Oceanispirochaeta sp. M1: one gene and its partner. The protein of the gene in region 1 interacts with the protein of each later gene in a pairwise test. Links are inferred from orthologs where the notes say so. Each region holds a gene or a part of one and is shown in the gene's direction. Other genes may lie near its edges.

Region 1 (10,066 bases):
ATCTCCTACTCACTTATCATGTATGCCTACTCCCTGGCAGGCCTGCCTTACCTTGAACTCTCACCCATAAGCCTCTTCATGAACGATGAATATCTGGGATATTACAACCAGCTCCCCCTATACGATGAATCTGTGGATGATTATTTCGGAGAAAAGGGTGAACTTTATAAAATCAGGGCCTTTGATCTGGGCAGGGATGTTCCAGCAGAGTCTATGTCTGAGAAAAAATATCCCCATGATGATAATTTCTCATCCCTGAACCGTTATCTTGTCAATGCGGCTCATATGTCCACAGAAGACTGGGTAGACTGGGCTGAAGCTAATGTTGATCTTGAAGATCTGGCTGCCTATATGGTTATTCGTGATTATTTCGGCATGGCCGATACCTATGAAACCAACTTCTATGTATATGCAGGAGATAAATACCGTATTCTCCCCTGGGATAACGATCACTATTATCAATACACCCCTGTGGGTGGGAACAATATTCTAACCACCCGTATGCTCGAATCCGAGGAGTTTCAGGACATCTACAGGGATCTATTTAATAGATACTTTCTTCAGGCGGGAGATAACAATATAATTGATCAACTGGAAGGGTATTCTGAGAGTTTGTATTCTCTTTTAGGAGCTGCTGTTGATGTGGAACCCTTCTTTTATCTGACATCTGACGCATTTGAAGCAGAAAAGCAAAGTATTGAGGTCTTTTTTAATACAAGAACAAGCGATATACTGAGTGACCCTTACTGGGCGGATTTCTTCACTGATCCGGATGATGCATCAAGATGAATTATTTAACGGAGAATAAATGAACGAAATTCTAGATATAATAAATAATCCTGCTCAGGCCCAGGATTTTACTATTCTCACCTCATTGATCCGATTAGGTTATGCCTTTATATTGAATCTTATACTGGCCATTATCTATAAGTGGCTCAATGCAGATAAGATTGATAGTCATATCATTATGCATTCCATCATCTATATCGGTGTGATTATGGCCGGGGCCATGATGATGATCGCCTCAAATATGGTGGTCGCCTTTGGTCTTATCGGTGCTGTCTCCATAGTGCGCTTCAGAACGGCCGTCAGCAACCCCATAGACATGTCCTTTATATTCCTTGGTATTGTTGTGGGGATCTCCTGTGGTCTGGCCTTTTTTCTTCATGCCCTGATTCTGACATTCTTTGTTGGATTTATGATGATTTTTTTAAGTAAGATAAAATTCGGTATGTCCCTTCCTTCCAGTTTTAACTATGAAATCAATATCAGCTTTAAAAAGATAAATTTCTATGATGATACAATTCAAAAACTGAGAGAATCTCTGGGTGGCGATACAATGTTGATGGAGATCAGAACCAGTAAGGATAAGATTAAAGTCCGCTATACCCAGAGCCTCCGCAACCGTATGGAAGTTCGTAAGGTTCATAGTGACATAGAAGAGATATTCAGTAATGATTCTTCCCTTGATATTCGGATTGCCAGGAAATAGTTCGAAGCCAGTCAATGATTATCCCTAAATAAACAGGTTTAGTTGCTGATAATATCTTGATTATGACAAAATAACCCCTTAAAATATTAGTAACTAAGACAAAACAAGGGGGTGTTTTATCATGTATCGAAATGCACTGAAGGATTTGAATGCCTGGTTTGATTCTCCCAGAAGAAAACCAATGATCCTGAGAGGTGCCAGGCAGGTGGGGAAATCAACACTTGTCAGGTTATTTGCCAAAGAACACAATCTTAAACTTTATGAATTGAATCTGGAAAAATATCTTTCACTTGATAAAGTTTTCAAAACAATGAACCTTGAGAGCATTTTACTGGAAATTGAGGGTATATGCGGCTCCATTTCATCAGATGAGAATGCTCTGCTATTTCTGGATGAGATTCAATCGACTCCCTATGCATTGCAGGCTCTCCGTTATTTTTATGAAGAAAAACCAGAGTTAGCGGTTATTGCGGCTGGGTCATTATTAGAGTTTACTCTGTCAGATCATTCCTTTTCCATGCCTGTAGGACGAATTACTTATTATCATCTGGGGCCGATGAGTTTCGATGAGTTTCTGTTACACCAGGATGAAGAACTGCATGGTTTCTATAAGGAACATGAGCCAGGGGATCTTATGGCTGATTCCAGGCATCAGGCTTTATTAAAATATCAGAGAGATTATTTGTATTGTGGGGGCATGCCTGAAGCAGTTCTGGCTTTTCAGGAAGATCCCTATACCGTTTCTGATGTTCATAGATCCTTGATTGATACCTATCAGGATGATTTTGCTAAATACGCCAGAAAATCAGATCTGATCCGTTTACAGCAAATTTTAAATAGAATTCCTCTTCAAGTGGGGAAGAAAATAAAATATGTTCATCTCAGTCCTGATGATAAGGCCGCAGAAGTTCGAAGGGTTCTAGATCTTTTGTCAAAGGCGAAACTCTGTTCCCTTGTTTATCATTCTGATTGTTCGGGAATTCCTCTGAGGGCAGGTCGCAATGAGAGAGTATTTAAAATCCTCTTTCTGGATATCGGATTAATGAATCATTTGACCGGCCTCAACTGGGATATACTTCGCAAGATGGATGAACGGACTTTGATTAATGAAGGAAGTATTGCAGAGCAGTTTATTGGTCAGGAATTGTTATTGTATTATCATCATGAGCTGCATTATTGGCTGCGGGAAGGAAAAAGCAATAATGCTGAGGTCGATTATGTCATTCCTCATGAAGGAAAGCTGATTCCTATTGAAGTAAAAGCAGGAAAAAGCGGAACCCTGAAATCACTTCATCAGTTTATGTCTCATAAGGGGGAGAATAGGGCAATACGCTTTGATATGAACAAACCCTCTTTTCAGATGCTGGAGGTACAGGTGCAGAATAAGAGTCAGTATAGGGAAACTCTGACATTTTCACTTCAATCCCTGCCTCTGTATTTCGCAGGACGTCTATCATCCATTATTAATCAATGGATCAAATGAAGAAGGGCTTTCTGAAAGTCCCTGAAATCACTGAGATTGTCATTTATTATGGTCCACACGATATTCCAGTCAATGGATCTGTATTCGTGGACGGCAATGTTACGGAAACCGACGGCGGCAATAAGATTCCCTGCCAATTTTTCGCTGATGATCTTGTTTCCTGCCAGGGATTGGAACACATCTGCCATACTGTTTATGGGTGAACCGTTATAATCGCTCAAGATATGGAGGCCCGTATCAACACATTGCTGTACGGCCCTTTCCAGATTTATAACGATAATGTCCTGTAAATCGAGATCTTCTTTGAGACTTTGACTATTCTCGGGGCATTTACTTTCGATTCTGAGGATACAGCGGCTCAGGGATTCCAACTTGGCTATAAGTATTTCAGGTTCCATAGGCTGTTTTTTCTATCCTTTTAATCTGCATGGCCTGTAACTGGGGTAGAAAGTCCGTTTTAAAATCCAGGGCCCGGATCATATGTCCGGTCAGTTCTCTGCTTGAATACTTCAGACGAACCCCTTTACTTATTATCTTGTAATGGATAAGACCTTTCGCCTTATCCAGGTCTATAAGGTCAATATTTCTGTGGAGTCTTATCTGTAGATCTGCATTCATTTGAACTAAGATCTTGTAATCCAGAGCTGTGAATGAGGCCAGTGCAATATCTACATCACTGTCCCGTCCTGAACTTCCATCAGCTACCGATCCATAGACAATAACGGTGTGGATCTCCTCGCGGGATTCAAAATAACTGCTTATACTGCTGAGAATCTCCCCTCTTTCCATGACTGAAGTATAACACGGCAGGATCAGCTTTGTCCCCAGATTGTGGTTTTAGCCTGGTGTGAGTTGCATAAGGATGAATTACTGGAAAATTGGGATTTAGCAATGAACCATGGAGAAATCCACAGGATAGAACCTTTAAAGTAGGAGAATTTATTATGCATGAAGTCGTACAAGTGATTCCTAATGAAGATTTTTCCGTTATTGTTTATTTTTCAGATGGTATGATAAAACAGTTTGATGCAAAACCGTTGTTGAATAAAGGTGTCTTTAAAAAGATAGCCGATGTTGTAACTTTTACTGAAAAGTGTACAGTTCTGAATAATACATTAGCATGGGATTTGAGTGGTAATTTTGATCCGTATAATTGTTTGGATATAGATCCTGACTCGATATATGAAAATGCTAAGGATGTCAGTGATCCCTTACTCCCCTAAACCCTTAGACCTTATCTGCGATAGACAGCATAAATATGCCCCGGACGACCGGCGGCGTGATTGTGATCCGGAAACCCCGGACTAGCGAAAGGCAGTACCGCCCTTGCTTATTATCCCCCAACTACAGTAAAATACACTCCATGAATTCGTACCTGTTCCGGGCCCTTTTATGATGGCTTTGGGATGAGGTAATAAACAGGAGAAAAGTTTTGTATACCCCCGTAGATCCCAGAGTTGACTTCCCGAAGATGGAAGAGAAAATACAGAAATTCTGGGAAGAGAATACTATTTTTGAGAAATCCATATCCGTGCGTGAAGGTGCCGAGGACTATGTCTTTTACGACGGTCCTCCCTTTGCCACAGGTCTTCCTCACTTCGGTCACTTCGTACCGGGAACTCTCAAGGATATTATTCCCCGCTACCAGACCATGAAGGGCAAGAGAGTCGAGCGACGATTCGGCTGGGATTGTCACGGTCTGCCCGTGGAATACGAAATGGAGAAGGAACTGGGCATCTCCGGTAAGACGGAGATTGAAAAATTCGGTGTCACCGAGTTCAACGAAGCCTGCCGTTCCATCGTTCTCCGCTATACGGGGGAGTGGCGTCAGGTGATCACCCGTATGGGCCGCTGGGTCGATTTTGATAACGACTACAAGACAATGGACGCCGATTATATGGAATCCATCTGGTGGGTCTTCAAGTCCCTCTGGGACAAGGGGCTCGTCTATAAGGGCCATTACATCCTCCCCACCTGTCCCCGCTGTTCCACTCCTCTGAGTAATCATGAGCTGAACCTGGGAGGTTACAAGGACGTCAATGATCCGGCCATAACAATAAGATTCAAGTTAGAGGATGAAGAGTCTACATACTTCCTGGCCTGGACCACCACACCCTGGACCCTGATCTCCAACCTGGCTCTGACCCTGGGGGAAGACATTGACTATGTGAAGCTCAAGGACGGGGATGAATTCTATATCCTTGCCGCAGAGCGTGTTTCCGCCTACTACAAGAGTGAAGAGGAATACCAGGTTATCTGGACCAAAAAGGGTCGGGATCTTACAGGGATCAGTTATGAGCCCATCTTCCCGTACTTTCCGGATCGGAAAGAGCAGGGTGCCTACAAGACCTTTACCGGAGATCATGTCACCACCGAAGACGGTACGGGAATTGTCCATACCGCCAGCGGTTTCGGTGAGGAGGACTATGCCGTCCTCAAGCATACAGGGATTGACGTTGTCTGCCCCGTAGACGACGAGGGCCAGTTTACATCAGAGGTCCCCGACTATGAGGGACGCTTTGTCAAAGACTGCGACAAAGACATCATGAGCCGTCTCAAGGAGGAGGGGAAGCTTGTCAAACGGGATCAGATCCTTCACTCCTATCCCCACTGCTGGAGATGCGACAGTCCTCTGATCTACAAGGCCGTGGGTTCCTGGTTTGTGGATATCAGCAAGGTGAAGGATAAGATGCTGGGGGCCAACGACAAGGTCAACTGGGTTCCCGAACACCTCAAGAAGGGGCGCTTCGGTAAATGGCTGGAGAATGCCCGGGACTGGGCCATCAGCCGGAACCGCTACTGGGGCAACCCCATCCCCATCTGGGAATGTGATGCCTGTGAAGCACGTGAATGCATCGGCAGCAAGGCCGAGCTTAAAGAGAAGTCCGGAGCAGACGTGGAAGACCTCCACAAGCATTTTGTGGATGATATTACATGGGAATGCTCCTGCGGCAAGGGGACAATGAAAAGAATCCCCGAGGTTCTGGACTGCTGGTTTGAATCGGGTTCCATGCCCTATGCACAGGTGCATTACCCCTTTGAGAACAAGGAGTGGTTCGAGGCCAACTTCCCCGCCAAGTTTATCTGCGAGGGTCTGGATCAGACCCGGGGCTGGTTCTATACCCTTACAATTCTGGCAGCGTCCCTGTTTGACAGCCCTGCCTTCGAAAATGTTGTTGTCAACGGTCTTGTTCTGGCAGAAGACGGCAAGAAGATGTCCAAATCACTGCGGAACTTCACAGACCCCATGGAGGTCATCAATAAATTCGGGGCCGATGCCCTGCGTCTCTTTCTGATGAACTCCGCCGTTGTCAGGGCCGAGAGTCTCAAGTTTACCAACGAGGGTGTTAAGGATGTTCTCAAGAGCATCATCATCCCCCTGTGGAACTCCTACAGCTTCTTCGTCACCTATGCCAATATTGACGATGCCGCTCCCTCAGAGCCCCCTGTGAAGCCTGAGAACCCTCTGGATCAGTGGATTCTCTCAGAGACCCTCCATCTGGTGCAGGAAGTTACGACCTATCTGGATGGCTATGATATTCAGAAGGCCATCGAACCCATCGTGAATTTCATTGACCTGTTGAATAACTGGTACATCCGCCGCTCCCGCCGCCGTTTCTGGAAGTCCGAGAATGACGGTGACAAGATGCAGGCCTACGGTACCCTCTGGCATGCTCTGATGACCCTGGTGAAGGTTGCTTCCCCCTTTATCCCCTTTGTCACCGAAGAGATCTACCGCAACCTCAAGACAGAAGAGATGCCCGAGAGTATCCACCTCTGCGACTACCCTGTGGCCAGGGAGGAGGACAGGGATCGGATTCTTGAAAGAAAGATGGATCTGACCCAGCAGGCTGTTTCAATGGGAAGAGCCCTGAGAGCCATGCATAATCTGAAAACACGTCAGCCCCTGAAGGCCATACATATCGTTACAAGAAACGGAGAAGAGAAGAAAATTCTCCGGGAGATGGAAGATATAATTGCCGAAGAGCTGAATGTCAAGGAGGTCTACTTCAGGGAAAATGAGGAAGACCTTGTAGAGTATTCGGTGAAGGCCAACTTCCGCGTCCTGGGTAAACAGCTTGGTAAGGATATGAAAACCGCCGCCGGCCGTATAGCCGAACTCAGCTCTTCCGAGATCATCTCCCTCCTGGAAGGAGCCACTCTGAGTGTCGGCTTTGAAGGGAAGGAGCATAATTCCATCGATATCACCGAAGAATCTGTGGTGGTCAACAGATCGGAAAAAGAGAATCTCAAGGTTCTCAACGAGGGAGATCTTACCATCGCCCTGGACCCCGAGATTACAGAGGAGCTGCTTCAGGAAGGTATGGTGCGTGACATCGTCAGAAGCATCCAGAATCTTCGTAAGGAGAGCGGCCTGGAAGTTACAGATAGAATCAACCTCTTTATCAACGGCTCCGACTCTGTGAAAGCGGCGGTCAGTACCTTTGAAGATCATCTCTTGAGTGAAACTCTGGGTGAAAGCTGGAGCTGGGAAGTCAAAGAGGGTGCTTCTGAAGGCAGCTGCGGTGATGACGAACCTTGTCATATCGCTCTTGTTAAGGCCTGATTCGCAAGCCTGATTTGATTATTAAATGAAATATTAACCCGGTAGTCTGTTTAAGATTAGCGGGTTTTTTTTAGAACTGTGACTTTGCCTGACCATGGATGGAAGTAATCCACATCTTTATATAGTCCACTTCTTCCCGGGGTGTCGTAAAATCATCTCTGTTCTCCCACCACTCATAGGACCTATATTCTTTGCCCCACTTATCCCAGTCGGCCTCTGCTGCTTCCTGAACCTCATCCCATAGAGTATCGACCTCAGCGAGAATCTGATCCAGCTCAAGAGCCGTGTCTAACATCTCACTGTATCTGCTGTTTTGTGCTGTTTCATAGCCTGGATGATTGACAAGTCTTTTGAAAATACCATTCTGGCTTTGGGCGTATTTACTGAAGGAAGGGGATTTCCTTTTTGTTATATAATTCTGTCCGAAACTCTGGTTATAATCCCAGGGGAGGAAATACCATAGTCCATGGGGGTTATGATAATGATAGGCATTTTTATTCATGGAATCACCGGCGCTGATAAAGGAGCTGAAAAACCACCAGTCGTAATAACTCTCCACACTGGCCATTGTTGAAAATCCATCACTGGCATCAGCAAACTCATCATCACTGCTGTTATTGACAAACAGGATAAGATCAGTCAAATCGTCATAGGCTCCGCGGTTTCCGCTTTCGGGAGTCCCCATTTTCTTACTGAATCCATCATAGAGTTCATTTTTAATGTAGAAATTAGCCTCCCGGGTATCTCCCTTGTAGAGATTCCCTCCTGATGTCATCTCTACAGAGTCCAGGGATGGGGTGGTAGAGCTGTCGGCATATCTATCGAAATACTGTTCGTTTACCGCATCAATTACCGTGTAGAGTCCTTCAAATGATCCATTGGTATAGACCACAGAACTGTCGGTCTGAATAACAGGGCTGGAGTAAAGACCCCCTCCCTGATCCTGCATCATTTCCCAGATCTTCTGTGCAAGACGGTTTCTGATATGAGAGTTGTCATCAAAGTCGGCTACTAACAGAATCTTTTTCCGATCAGTAAATCCTTCAGACCCTAATTCCGGGTCATTAAAGAGATCACTGTCAGAAAAACGGATTGTGTAGCTCTTTTTCGGGCTGTATGCCGTGAATCCGCCTCTGATTCTGGCCTCGGCATCATAACTTTTCCCTTTATAGATCACAGTCGCCGGTGAGTAAAAATCTTTACTTATGGGTTTGGGATGGATGTAGAATACGGGAAGTCCCATGGCTTCCTGATTTTCGTAGGGCAGAACAGGTGAATTCATAAAGGAACAGCTGTTAAAGCTAAGGCTGAATAGAAGAATCAGTATGAGGGACATCATATCTCCAGTATCAACTTAACAGTGAGGCTGTGGTTATGGATTTTGTGTGTATAATCTTCGGGTTGGGAAAATAAATATTCTGTTCTTAAATCACACAGCAGTCTTAATTTATCATTTAAAAAATAGACATTGAAACCGAGGCCTGGAATCAGCTTATCCTCCACTCCGTCATATCCTACATTGTCATTGAAGTAATCAAAGTAGATCAACGGTTCCCAGGCATTGACCCTGAGAGAAACTGCCGTATAGAGGCTGTGATTCCAGTGGTAATTAAAGTAGCGCTGTTCGAGATACTCTCCAATAAAAAATAAATTTATATCTTTCTTCAGGGGGAGATTCAACTGGAGATATGCACCATGAGAAAAGGTTTCATCACTTGAATAAAGCAGTTCATATCCTGTTTTTATCCCTTTGTTGTTATAAAAAAGGTTGCCGCTGAATACGATGTGGCCTGATACATTTTCCTCTTCTTCATAAGTCGAAGAATTATGAATACCTAACTTATAGCCAAAGCTGTTAAATATATTTTTTCCGGAAATGATTGTACCCACAGAACGGTCAGGAACAATCAGCTTACTTCCTTCAGAGTGAGTTATATAGACTCTGTCACTCACGCCAAGGGAATATTCCTGTCCAAAGGGTATTTTTGATTGACCTGCCCTGATTCTGAATGGATCTGCAAAATTGTATTGGATATAGGCATTTTTCAAGGCCGGATCATCTCCAATCAACTCTGAGAGATCAAAGGAGAGAGAATATTTCAGCTTCTCCAGATAGGTTCCACTGGTTTTTATTTCTGCCTCAGTCAGTTCAAAACCGGCTCGCCCCGGGAATGAATCGGCTTCATACTTGAAGCTGCTGCCGATAATGAGATTCAAATTTATATTATTCTTTTTGCTTTCATACAGATCGAAAGAATAGAGCGATAAAGTTGAAATAACTGATAAAAAGAACAGGATGTAAATATTTTTGTAATGCACAATATAATTTATGGAAAAATCAGATAACCAGTCAATATAAATTATTAAAAGAATACGTCTTGAAGAATCATTTATAGAGTATTATTGTATATAATCTCACACAGTCATTCAGTATTTCTTAAAAAGAACCATTTGGAGATTCATTCTATGAAACAGACAAAAACTTATCTTATATACCTGCTCTGCAGTCTGTCTTTTTTTGCCT
Region 2 (9,291 bases), on another replicon or contig:
CCTTTTGGGCATACTTAATAAACCCTACAGAATCCATGATATTTCCCTTATGATTTCAGATATTCTGAATCCTAAATAGAAGTGTTTTGGGCGTTCCCCCCTGATCGGGGGCCGGGCTTTGCAGGGGTAACCGTCTTTCCTTTGGAAAGACCAGCTTCGCTGCCCTTCCAATCCCTAACGCAATAAGGCGATTCACCGGGTATAGGATCTGTATTCATCAGAAGATCTACTCAATTAGTTCAAGACCATAAAGAAGAATCACTTCTTATCAGTTATGATTCTCAAAAACTGCAGTGAACTCTCATCTTAGAGGCTATCGGGTGACATTTGTTAAGCGGATATGATGCATTTGGATGATCAGAATATGCAATCGTACATTTAAATTAACGATGAAGTCTCATCTGCATCTCAAAAAAAACAGGCCTGTATTATCCCTGATCAATGGGATTCAACAGCTCCATGGTTTTTTTTCGTGTATCCCGGGTCGGATAATAATATTGACAAGTGAACCTGTGTATGGTAATGTTTGCGAAATCGTTATCATGGATGAAGGGGGATTTCCTTTATGGCGTCTATGAAAGATGTGGCAAAACTGGCCGGTGTCTCTGTCTCTACTGTATCACGTGTGATAAGTGGTGCCATGAAGGTAGAAGAACCCACAAAGAAAAAAGTGGTAGAGGCCATAAGAAAAGTCGATTATAAGCCGAATCTTATGGCTCAGGGATTGAGAATCAAGAAGGGGAATATGATCGGCTTTATTGTGCCGGAAATAAGTCACCCCAGTTTTGTTAATTTTATCAATTATGCTGAAAAATATGCTTCTCATAAATCTCTGAGCCTGATTGTCTGCAATACTCATAATGACCCGAAGAAAGCCGCCGAAGCCTTTGATAATCTTCTGAGACGGAATATTAACGGGATCATTCTATCCAGAGTTTCTGATGAAAGTCAGGTCCTGAATTTCATCTCTAAAACAGATACACCCGTCATCATCATTGATCGGGCGCTGAATCATGAAAATCTCCCCAATCTGATCCTGGATAATTATAAAGCCGGAAAAATAGCGGCAGAACACTTTCTACGGGCAGGACACAGGCATATCGCCTGTGTAACGGGGTCTCAGAAAATCCTTTTGGTCCGGGAAAGACTCAATGGTTTTCGTGACACCCTGCAAGAGAACGGGATAGTACTGGAGGACAATCATGTATTTGAAGGGGCCTTTACATTTGAAACAGGCGTGAAGGCTGTGCACCTGTTTGAGGAGCTGAACAGTGATGTGGATGCTGTCTGGGCACAAAGCGATATTATCGCGGCCGGGTTGATCGCATCTTATCAGAGGATCGGCCGGCATATTCCCGAAGATGTTGCCATAATCGGTATGGATGACATCTCTCTTTCCACAATGATTTACCCCACAATTACATCCATTAAACAGCCCTATGAAGAGATGAGCCGCAAGGCTGTTGAGATTATTGATACTCTTGCGGACGGAGGCAGCCTTGATCGATCTCATTTCGTTTTTGAACCTGAACTGATCGTGAGGGAGTCGGCACCCTAAATTTTTTTGATTCACATGATAACGATTGCGTAATCGTTATCATGTGAGAGAAGAGTTCTGAAAATGAAGAGTCGTATTATCAAGGATACCTTTGCCGAGAGACGGTTAAGAATGCATCCTCATGTCTATTTTATGAAGCGAAATGGACCGTCTGGCACAATATAAAGGAAGGGTGAAGAATTGGAAAAGAAAAACAAAGTGATTGCCTGTCCGTTCCCTCAAAAGCTTAGTCATATTTTCTCAGATGAGAGGATGTCCGCAATGAATGAACTCGTCGACTTCAGGTATCTGGGGGATGGCAGAGTCAATTATAAAGAGCTTGATAAACAGTTACCTGATGCTTTTGCATTGATCGGGCAGATGGATATGCCCCGGGAAAGGCTTCTGAAGGCTCCCGGTTTGAAAGTGATTTTCAATGTGGAAGGGAATTTCTATCAGAATATAGATTACGACTATTGTTTTGAAAAGAATATACATGTGCTGAACTGCGGAGTGGTCTATTCAAAGCCTGTAGCGGAGATGGGTTTGTGTTTCGCCCTCGATCTGGCCCGGGGTGTCACGAGGGAAGACAGACAATTCCGCCAGGGAAAAGAAACATATCTGGGAGACAGCTGCAAAGATTCCGTTCTTCTTTCAGGAAGTGATGTGGGATTCATCGGATTCGGTAATCTGGGAAGAGCCTTGCTGAAACTACTTCAGCCATTCAACTGCAGAATTAAAATATATGATCCCTGGATACCCGACAGTGTCATCCTTGAAAACAACTGCATTCCCGCAGCTCTCGATGATGTTCTCTCGGGTTCTCAGTTTATTTTTGTACTGGCGGGTGTGACAAAAGACAATCAGGGATTTTTAAATAAAGATAAGTTTTCCCTCATACGGCCCGATGCATTTTTTATGCTCCTCAGCAGGGCTTCGGTCGTCGACTTTGATTCTTTGACAGACTTTGTATCCAGAGGAAAATTCTCTGCGGCTGTTGATGTCTTTCCCGAGGAACCCATGACGGCGGACCATCCCGTCAGAAGTATCAACAATATGATCCTGTCTCCTCACAGAGCAGGAGGCATTCCCTGGGCATTTAATTTGATCGGAGAAATGCTTATGGATGATCTGTCCCTTTTGATGAGAGGACTCCCTCCGGTCAGAATGCAGAGAGCTCTTTATGAAACAGTCAGGAATCTTGTGAGTAAACCTGCCGGTTGAAAGCTGTTGTATGGATTAAATGACATAGGATGAAAAAATGGCGGATAAATTGAATTTCAAGCAGGAATTGACATCTCTTTTCGGGAAACCGGTTTCGGAAAATCCCACACAGCTGATGATCGAAGCGGCCTATGCTCATCATAACCTGGATTGGCGGTATTTGACAATTGAAGTGGATAGTCAGGATCTGGGTGATGCCGTCCGGGGGATGCGAGCCATGAATTTTCGGGGAGGTAATTGCACCATACCCCACAAAGTGGATGTCATTCAGTATCTGGACAGACTGGGGGAGAGTGCGGCATTGATGGGTGCGGTGAATTGTATCGTGCGGGAAGGGGATGAGCTGGTCGGACAGAATACCGACGGGAAGGGCTTCTTATCTTCATTGAGAGAGGTTCTGAATCCCGGTGGGAAAAATATTGTGATTTTCGGAGCCGGTGGAGCCGCCAGAGCTATAGGAGTGGAGCTGGCGCTGGCAGGAGTAACTCGCATAACCGTTGTGAACCGGAGCAGGGAACGGGGAGAGGATCTGGTGGATCTGCTGAATAAAAAGACAGGCACGGCAGCGGATTATGTAAAGTGGAATGGGGATTATGATATCCCGATGGGTACAGATGTTGTGATTAACGCCACGAGTATCGGATTATATCCCGATATCGGGGCTGTTTTACCCTTGAATATGGATTCCTTGACCGAGGCTATGGTTGTAGCGGATGTTATTCCCAATCCGCCTGAAACACAACTGCTGCGGTATGCGAAAAAAAGGGGCTGCAGAGTGATCGATGGATTGGGAATGCTTGTAGCCCAGGGTGTGATCGGTTTTGAATACTGGACCGGTTTCAAACCGGACACGGATGTCATGAAAAAGGTATTGAAGGAGGTCTTTGAGAGCATTTGATAACGAGGAATTATAGTTTTTAATATCTCATCTAATTCAATCTAAATATATATATGATATGAATATAAAAATGAATAATGAAGGTGCTTTATACTCTTTAGATTGAATTTTCATAAGAACTGGACCGACATGGAAATTGTCTGCTTTCACAGGGGTATAATAAACATCCATTTGTAAATAAAAATTGACTTGTGAGTCAGGCCAGATTAAAATTCAGTCGGTTACACAAATGAATCATTAAGGAGATTCTTATGAAAAAATTATTTGTTTTTATCTGTATCGTGGCATTCATTGCCCCTGTTCTGATCTTTGCGGGAGGACAGAAGGACGCTGAAGATGATGGTGAAATTGTAATAGGAATGACCGTTCCCGGACTTCAGTTTCCTTTCTTTGTAACTATGGCCGATGAGGCAAAAGCAAAAGCAGCCGAACTGGGAATGACTTTGCTTATTCACGACTCTCAGAACCAGTCATCAACACAGATGTCCGGAATGGAAAATTTCATGGCCCAGAAAGTCGACGGTATTCTCATCTCTCCCATGACCACCGACTCTCTGGTTCCGGCTATAGAAGCAGCCATTGCGGGGGGGATTCCCGTCGCTACAGTAGACCGGCAGTCAAACAGCGATTTAGTCCTGATCCATGTCGGAGCTGATAATATTGAGGGAGGCCGCTCGGCCGCTCGTTTTATAATCGAAAAACTGGGAGGCAAAGGTAAGGTCATCGAGCTGGAAGGGACTCCTGGTTCTTCCGCAGCCATTGACCGTAAGGCCGGTTTTGATGAAATCATGAGTCAATCCGATGTCGAGGTTATAGTCAGCCAGACGGCTGAATTCTCTCGTTCTGAAGGACAGAATGTTATGGAGGACCTTATAATCGCTTATCCTGATTTTGATGCAGTCTTCGGTGCCAATGATGAAATGATCATCGGGGCAATTGAAGCCATGTCTGCAGCGGGGCTTGATCTTTCCACCATCATCACAGTCGGCTTTGATGCGACAACCGATGCTTTCTCCTATATGAACGATGGTATGCTGAGCGCGACGATTGACCAGTTTCCAGGTCAGCAGGCAGGTCTGGCACTTCAGGTCCTTTATGACAATATTACAAGCGGGAAAAAACCGGCAAAGAGTACGGTTTATATCAATCCTCTGCCCGTTACTGAATAACTGTATTTCATCACTTGATTGACCCGGGCCGGTGATTGAGTTCTCCGGCCTTTTTATAAAAAGGTGTATTACATGTCTACATTGTTACGGATGTCCGGAATCAGTAAATCTTTTCCCGGTGTCAAAGCTTTGGATAATGTCAATCTTGAACTCGAAGAGGGCGAAACCCTGGCTCTTGTTGGAGAGAACGGCGCTGGAAAATCGACCCTGATGAAGGTCCTTTCGGGTATGTACAAGGCCGATGAGGGGCATATTGAGGTGCGAGGTGAGATCGTGAAGAATGTGGGACTTAAAACCATGCTTCAGGCAGGAATCAGCGTCATCTATCAGGAGCTGAATCTTATCAGTTATCTTTCAATAGCAGAAAATATCTATTTGGGGCGGGAGCCCTTGAAGAAAAACGGACTGATTGACTGGAAGACTCTGTACCGGCAGGTGGAAGAACTGCTGACCTCCTTTGATATCGATCTGGATCCCAGAGCCAAGGTATATACAATAGGCCCGGCAATTCAGCAGCTGGTCGAGATAGTAAAAGCCCTGTCCCTCAAGTCGGATATTCTGATTATGGATGAACCGACGGCTCCCCTGACAGGAAATGAAGTAGATAAACTCTTTAAGATTATTGCAAATTTAAAGGCCGGGGGAGTCTCCATTATCTATATTTCACATCGTCTGGAAGAGCTCCAGCACGTTGCTGATCGAATCACCGTATTAAGAGATGGCAAAAACATTATAACAAAACCAGAAAAAGACTTTCCCGTGAATGAAATCATAAGTCATATGGTCGGCCGTAAGCTCAGTGAGCAGTATCCTAAGGCTGAAATAGAGATTAAAGAAGAGATTCTGAGGGTTGAAGGCTTGTCCCGGGAGAGTCTCTGTCGGGATGTTTCCTTCTCTGTCCATAAGGGTGAGATTGTCGGCTTCTCCGGGTTGGTGGGAGCAGGGCGCACCGAGATTATGGAACTCATTTACGGCCATCGAAAAAAGGATTCCGGAAAGATTTATCTGGAGGGCAGTGAAGTCTCAATCAGAAATCCCCGGGATGCAGTCCGCCTGGGAATAGGATTAATACCCGAGGAGCGCAAAAAACAGGGACTCATACTGGGCCTCTCTATTTTTGATAATTCGGCACTGACAGTTCTCGATCTCTATTCGGTGCTGGGAATCCTGAAAAGGACATTTATCAGCGGAAAGGTGAAGAATATGATCAAAAAAATTGACATTAAAACACCCACTATCCGACAACTTGCTAAAAATCTCTCTGGTGGTAACCAGCAGAAAGTCGTTCTGTCTAAGTGGTTTATCCGGGATTGTCATCTCTATATCTTTGATGAACCGACCCGGGGAATTGATGTGGGGGCCAAGGTAGAGATCTATAAACTGATACAGGAACTGGCCAGAGAAGGAGCGGGAATCATCCTGGTATCCTCGGAACTGACTGAAATTATGAACATGAGCGACCGCATCGAAGTCGTATACGACGGGCGTATCGTGAAAAAATTCAAAAGAGGCGAAAGTGATCAGGAAGAAGTGATGGAATACTCTCTCGGCCTCCATGATAAAGGAGTGACCCCATGAAAAGTCTTAAAAACAGGAGTACGAACATTAAAAGTATCCTGAAAAACTATGGCATTATAATCGCATTTTTTCTGATCTGTCTCATTCTGGCTATCATGTCGCCGGTCTTTCTCAGTCCGATTAACATCCTCAACGTGTTCAGGCAGACTTCAATCTACGGCATCATGGCCGTTGGTATGACCTTTGTCATTCTTACGGGGGGGATTGATCTCTCTGTCGGGTCTCTCCTTGCTATATCAGGAGTTGTAAGTGCGGGGATGCTGAAAGCAGGCTTTGGTTTGTTTCCTGTCGTATTCATCACACTTCTTGTAGGATTTCTCTTCGGCCTTGTGAACGGCCTTATTATCAATCTGGGGAAAATCACGCCCTTTGTCGTTACTCTGGGTATGATGAGTATCGCCCGGGGGCTGACGCTTATATACAGCAAGGGCTATCCCATATCCGGTTTTGATCCCGACTTTCGCCAGATCGGCGGGGGGTATATCCTGGGTATCCCCATCCCCAGCATCATATTTGTTGCGACAGTCCTGTTGGCCTGGGGAGTTCTCACCCAGACACGCCTGGGCCGCTATACCTACGCCATCGGCGGTAATGAAGAGACAGTCCGTTTGTCTGGGATTAATGTAACTTTCTTTAAAACAATCATTTACGCCATATCGGGTCTGACGGCGGCGATCAGCGCCATTATCATCACATCCAGGTTGAACTCAGCCGAGCCCATTGCCGGGACCGGCTTTGAACTGGACGTTATTGCAGCCGTTGTTATCGGTGGGACGAGTCTCCAGGGAGGCAGAGGTGCCATATGGGGGACTTTTATCGGTGCCCTTATGATAGGCGTCATAAACAACGGGATGAATCTTCTGGGTATCAATGCCTATTTTCAGCTTGTGGTTAAGGGAATTATAATTATTGGGGCCGTGCTTCTAGACAGGCTACGGGACTGAATCTCATAAAAAAGGAGTTTAATATGAGCCGTTCTGCTATTCATAATGCATTTGATGATGGAAAAGGGATTCTGAGGCTGACACCGACCTGGGTGCCCCGATCGTTCTGTGTGCCCGGAAGACGGATCAAGCTCCATCCCGATGACTATTACGCCATGGGAGGGCATCGTGGTGGAATTGATGAGCGTTGGTTCTCATCCACTACCCCCGCAGACAACGGCCCCGATACTTCGGAAAATGAGGGCCTGAGCTTTGTCCTCTTTGAAAAAGGGGGTGAATCGGAACAATTTCTCCTCAGAGATGCTGTGGAGGAGCTCAAGGGTTCGCTGATTGGAAATGCTCTCTGGCAGTCCTATGGCAAATGGCCGATGTTTTCTAAATTTTTTGACAACCTGGGCCCCCTGCCGCACCACATACACCATCGGGATAAACATGCCTCTCTGGTGGGGGAAATGGGAAAACCCGAAGCCTATTACTTTCCACCCCAGCTGAACAATCACGGCGGAGATTTTCCCCATACTTTTTTCGGATTGAAGCCGGGTACGACCAGGAAACAGGTCCTGGATGCCTTGAAAGCCTTTAACAAGGGGGATAACGGGATTACAAACCTGTCCACCGCCTATAAACTTGTACCGGGCACGGGGTGGAACGTCCCTCCGGGGGTTCTTCATGCACCGGGTAGTTTCTGCACCTATGAACCTCAGATGGCATCGGATGTCTTTGCCATGTACCAGTCTCTGGTAAACAATCAGATTATCGATGAATCCCTGCTGTGGAAGAATACACCCGAAGACAAGAGAGGTGATTTTGATTATTTAATCGATGTGATTGATTGGGATTTAAATGTTGATCCCCTCTTTTCTGAACACAATTTTATGGAACCCCTTCCCGTGTATCCTCAGCAGGAGATGGAAGGATATATTGAAAAGTGGATCTGTTATAAAACCAAAGCATTTAGCGCGAAGGAGCTCACGATTCATTCCGGCCGGACTGTGACAATCAAAGACAGTGCTCCCTATGGGATGTATGTTATTCAGGGACACGGCCGTTTCGGAGGGTGGAATATTGAGAGTCCTGCTCTCATCCGCTATGGACAGCATACAAATGATGAGTTTTTTGTCAGTGAACAGGCGGCCCGGGAGGGAGTAGAAGTCAGCAATTCATCAGATTGTGATGACCTTGTCATCTTAAAGCATTTCGGGGCCGGCAATCCCGATCTAAAAGTGAACTGACAGGCGGGGATGCATGTATGAAACAGAATTATGAAAAATTGAATCAGGAAATCGATTATGAATTCAGGAATTATAAAAAAAGCAATCCTGACAAGATGCGTCCAAAGTTGAAACTCTCCTGGAGTAACTGGGGATTCGGTGCTGAATCACTTGCAAAATCCCTTGATAGGCTGGTTCGTAATAATGTCGAGTATATAGAATTGCATGGGAACCACTATGGACCGGATCTCGGATATCCCTTCAAGGAAACGAGGAAATTGCTTAACAATGCAGGCATCAAAGTAAGCGGCGTCTGCGGAATGTTTTCTGTTGATAACGATCTGTCCAGTGTCTCGGCTTTCCAAAGACAGGCCGCTATAGATTATATCCGTCGGGAAGTCGAATTTACCGCAGAAATTGGAGGAACATATCTACTTGTTGTGCCAGCTGCTGTCGGTAGAAATGCCGCCTATGATGATATGGAGATTCACAGGAGTATAGAAACCCTGAGAATCGTATCCGATGTATTTGAGCAATCCGGCGTCAAAGGCGCTGTGGAACCAATCCGGTCGGCAGAAACTTCAATTATACACACTGTCGGGCAGGCTAAAGAGTATATTGCTAAATTGAACTGTCCCGGTGTGTCCTGGATCAATGGAGATGTCTTTCACATGCAGGCCGAAGAACAGCATATCGGCAAGGCCATTCTGGAAGCAGGAAACCAACTGGT

Evidence for each region.
Region 2: the proteins of ileS (region 1) and DV872_RS20740 interact in binary tests that used the Escherichia coli proteins (3 or more experiments, as listed by UniProt). The link is inferred for Oceanispirochaeta sp. M1 from one-to-one orthologs.

Annotation. Positions count from the first base shown.
Region 1 is NZ_QQPQ01000034.1:29,643-39,708, forward strand. Bases 4,056-7,742 are described here. They hold ileS (isoleucine--tRNA ligase), read left to right. Parts: upstream 4,056-4,407; coding sequence 4,408-7,542; downstream 7,543-7,742. Other genes in these bases: DV872_RS19785 (DUF2442 domain-containing protein), read left to right, coding at 4,056-4,198; DV872_RS19795 (CotH kinase family protein), read right to left, coding at 7,613-7,742. Also shown: DV872_RS19760 (CotH kinase family protein), read left to right, coding at 1-789; DV872_RS19765 (DUF4956 domain-containing protein), read left to right, coding at 809-1,492; DV872_RS19770 (ATP-binding protein), read left to right, coding at 1,614-2,975; DV872_RS19775 (DUF86 domain-containing protein), read right to left, coding at 2,960-3,373; DV872_RS19780 (nucleotidyltransferase domain-containing protein), read right to left, coding at 3,363-3,764; more of DV872_RS19785, read left to right, coding at 3,920-4,055; more of DV872_RS19795, read right to left, coding at 7,743-8,878; DV872_RS19800 (porin), read right to left, coding at 8,878-9,759; DV872_RS19805 (hypothetical protein), read left to right, coding at 10,009-10,066. UniProt on the Escherichia coli protein: Catalyzes the attachment of isoleucine to tRNA(Ile). As IleRS can inadvertently accommodate and process structurally similar amino acids such as valine, to avoid such errors it has two additional distinct tRNA(Ile)-dependent editing activities.
Region 2 is NZ_QQPQ01000038.1:33,362-42,652, forward strand. Bases 2,958-5,869 are described here. They hold DV872_RS20740 (substrate-binding domain-containing protein), read left to right. Parts: upstream 2,958-3,910; coding sequence 3,911-4,828; downstream 4,829-5,869. Other genes in these bases: aroE (shikimate dehydrogenase), read left to right, coding at 2,958-3,659; DV872_RS20745 (sugar ABC transporter ATP-binding protein), read left to right, coding at 4,901-5,869. In the rest of the region: DV872_RS20720 (ATP-binding protein), read left to right, coding at 1-79; DV872_RS20725 (LacI family DNA-binding transcriptional regulator), read left to right, coding at 566-1,558; DV872_RS20730 (NAD(P)-dependent oxidoreductase), read left to right, coding at 1,820-2,761; more of aroE, read left to right, coding at 2,799-2,957; more of DV872_RS20745, read left to right, coding at 5,870-6,406; DV872_RS20750 (ABC transporter permease), read left to right, coding at 6,403-7,350; DV872_RS20755 (hypothetical protein), read left to right, coding at 7,374-8,582; DV872_RS20760 (sugar phosphate isomerase/epimerase), read left to right, coding at 8,600-9,291. UniProt on the Escherichia coli protein: Part of the ABC transporter complex RbsABC involved in ribose import. Binds ribose. Also serves as the primary chemoreceptor for chemotaxis.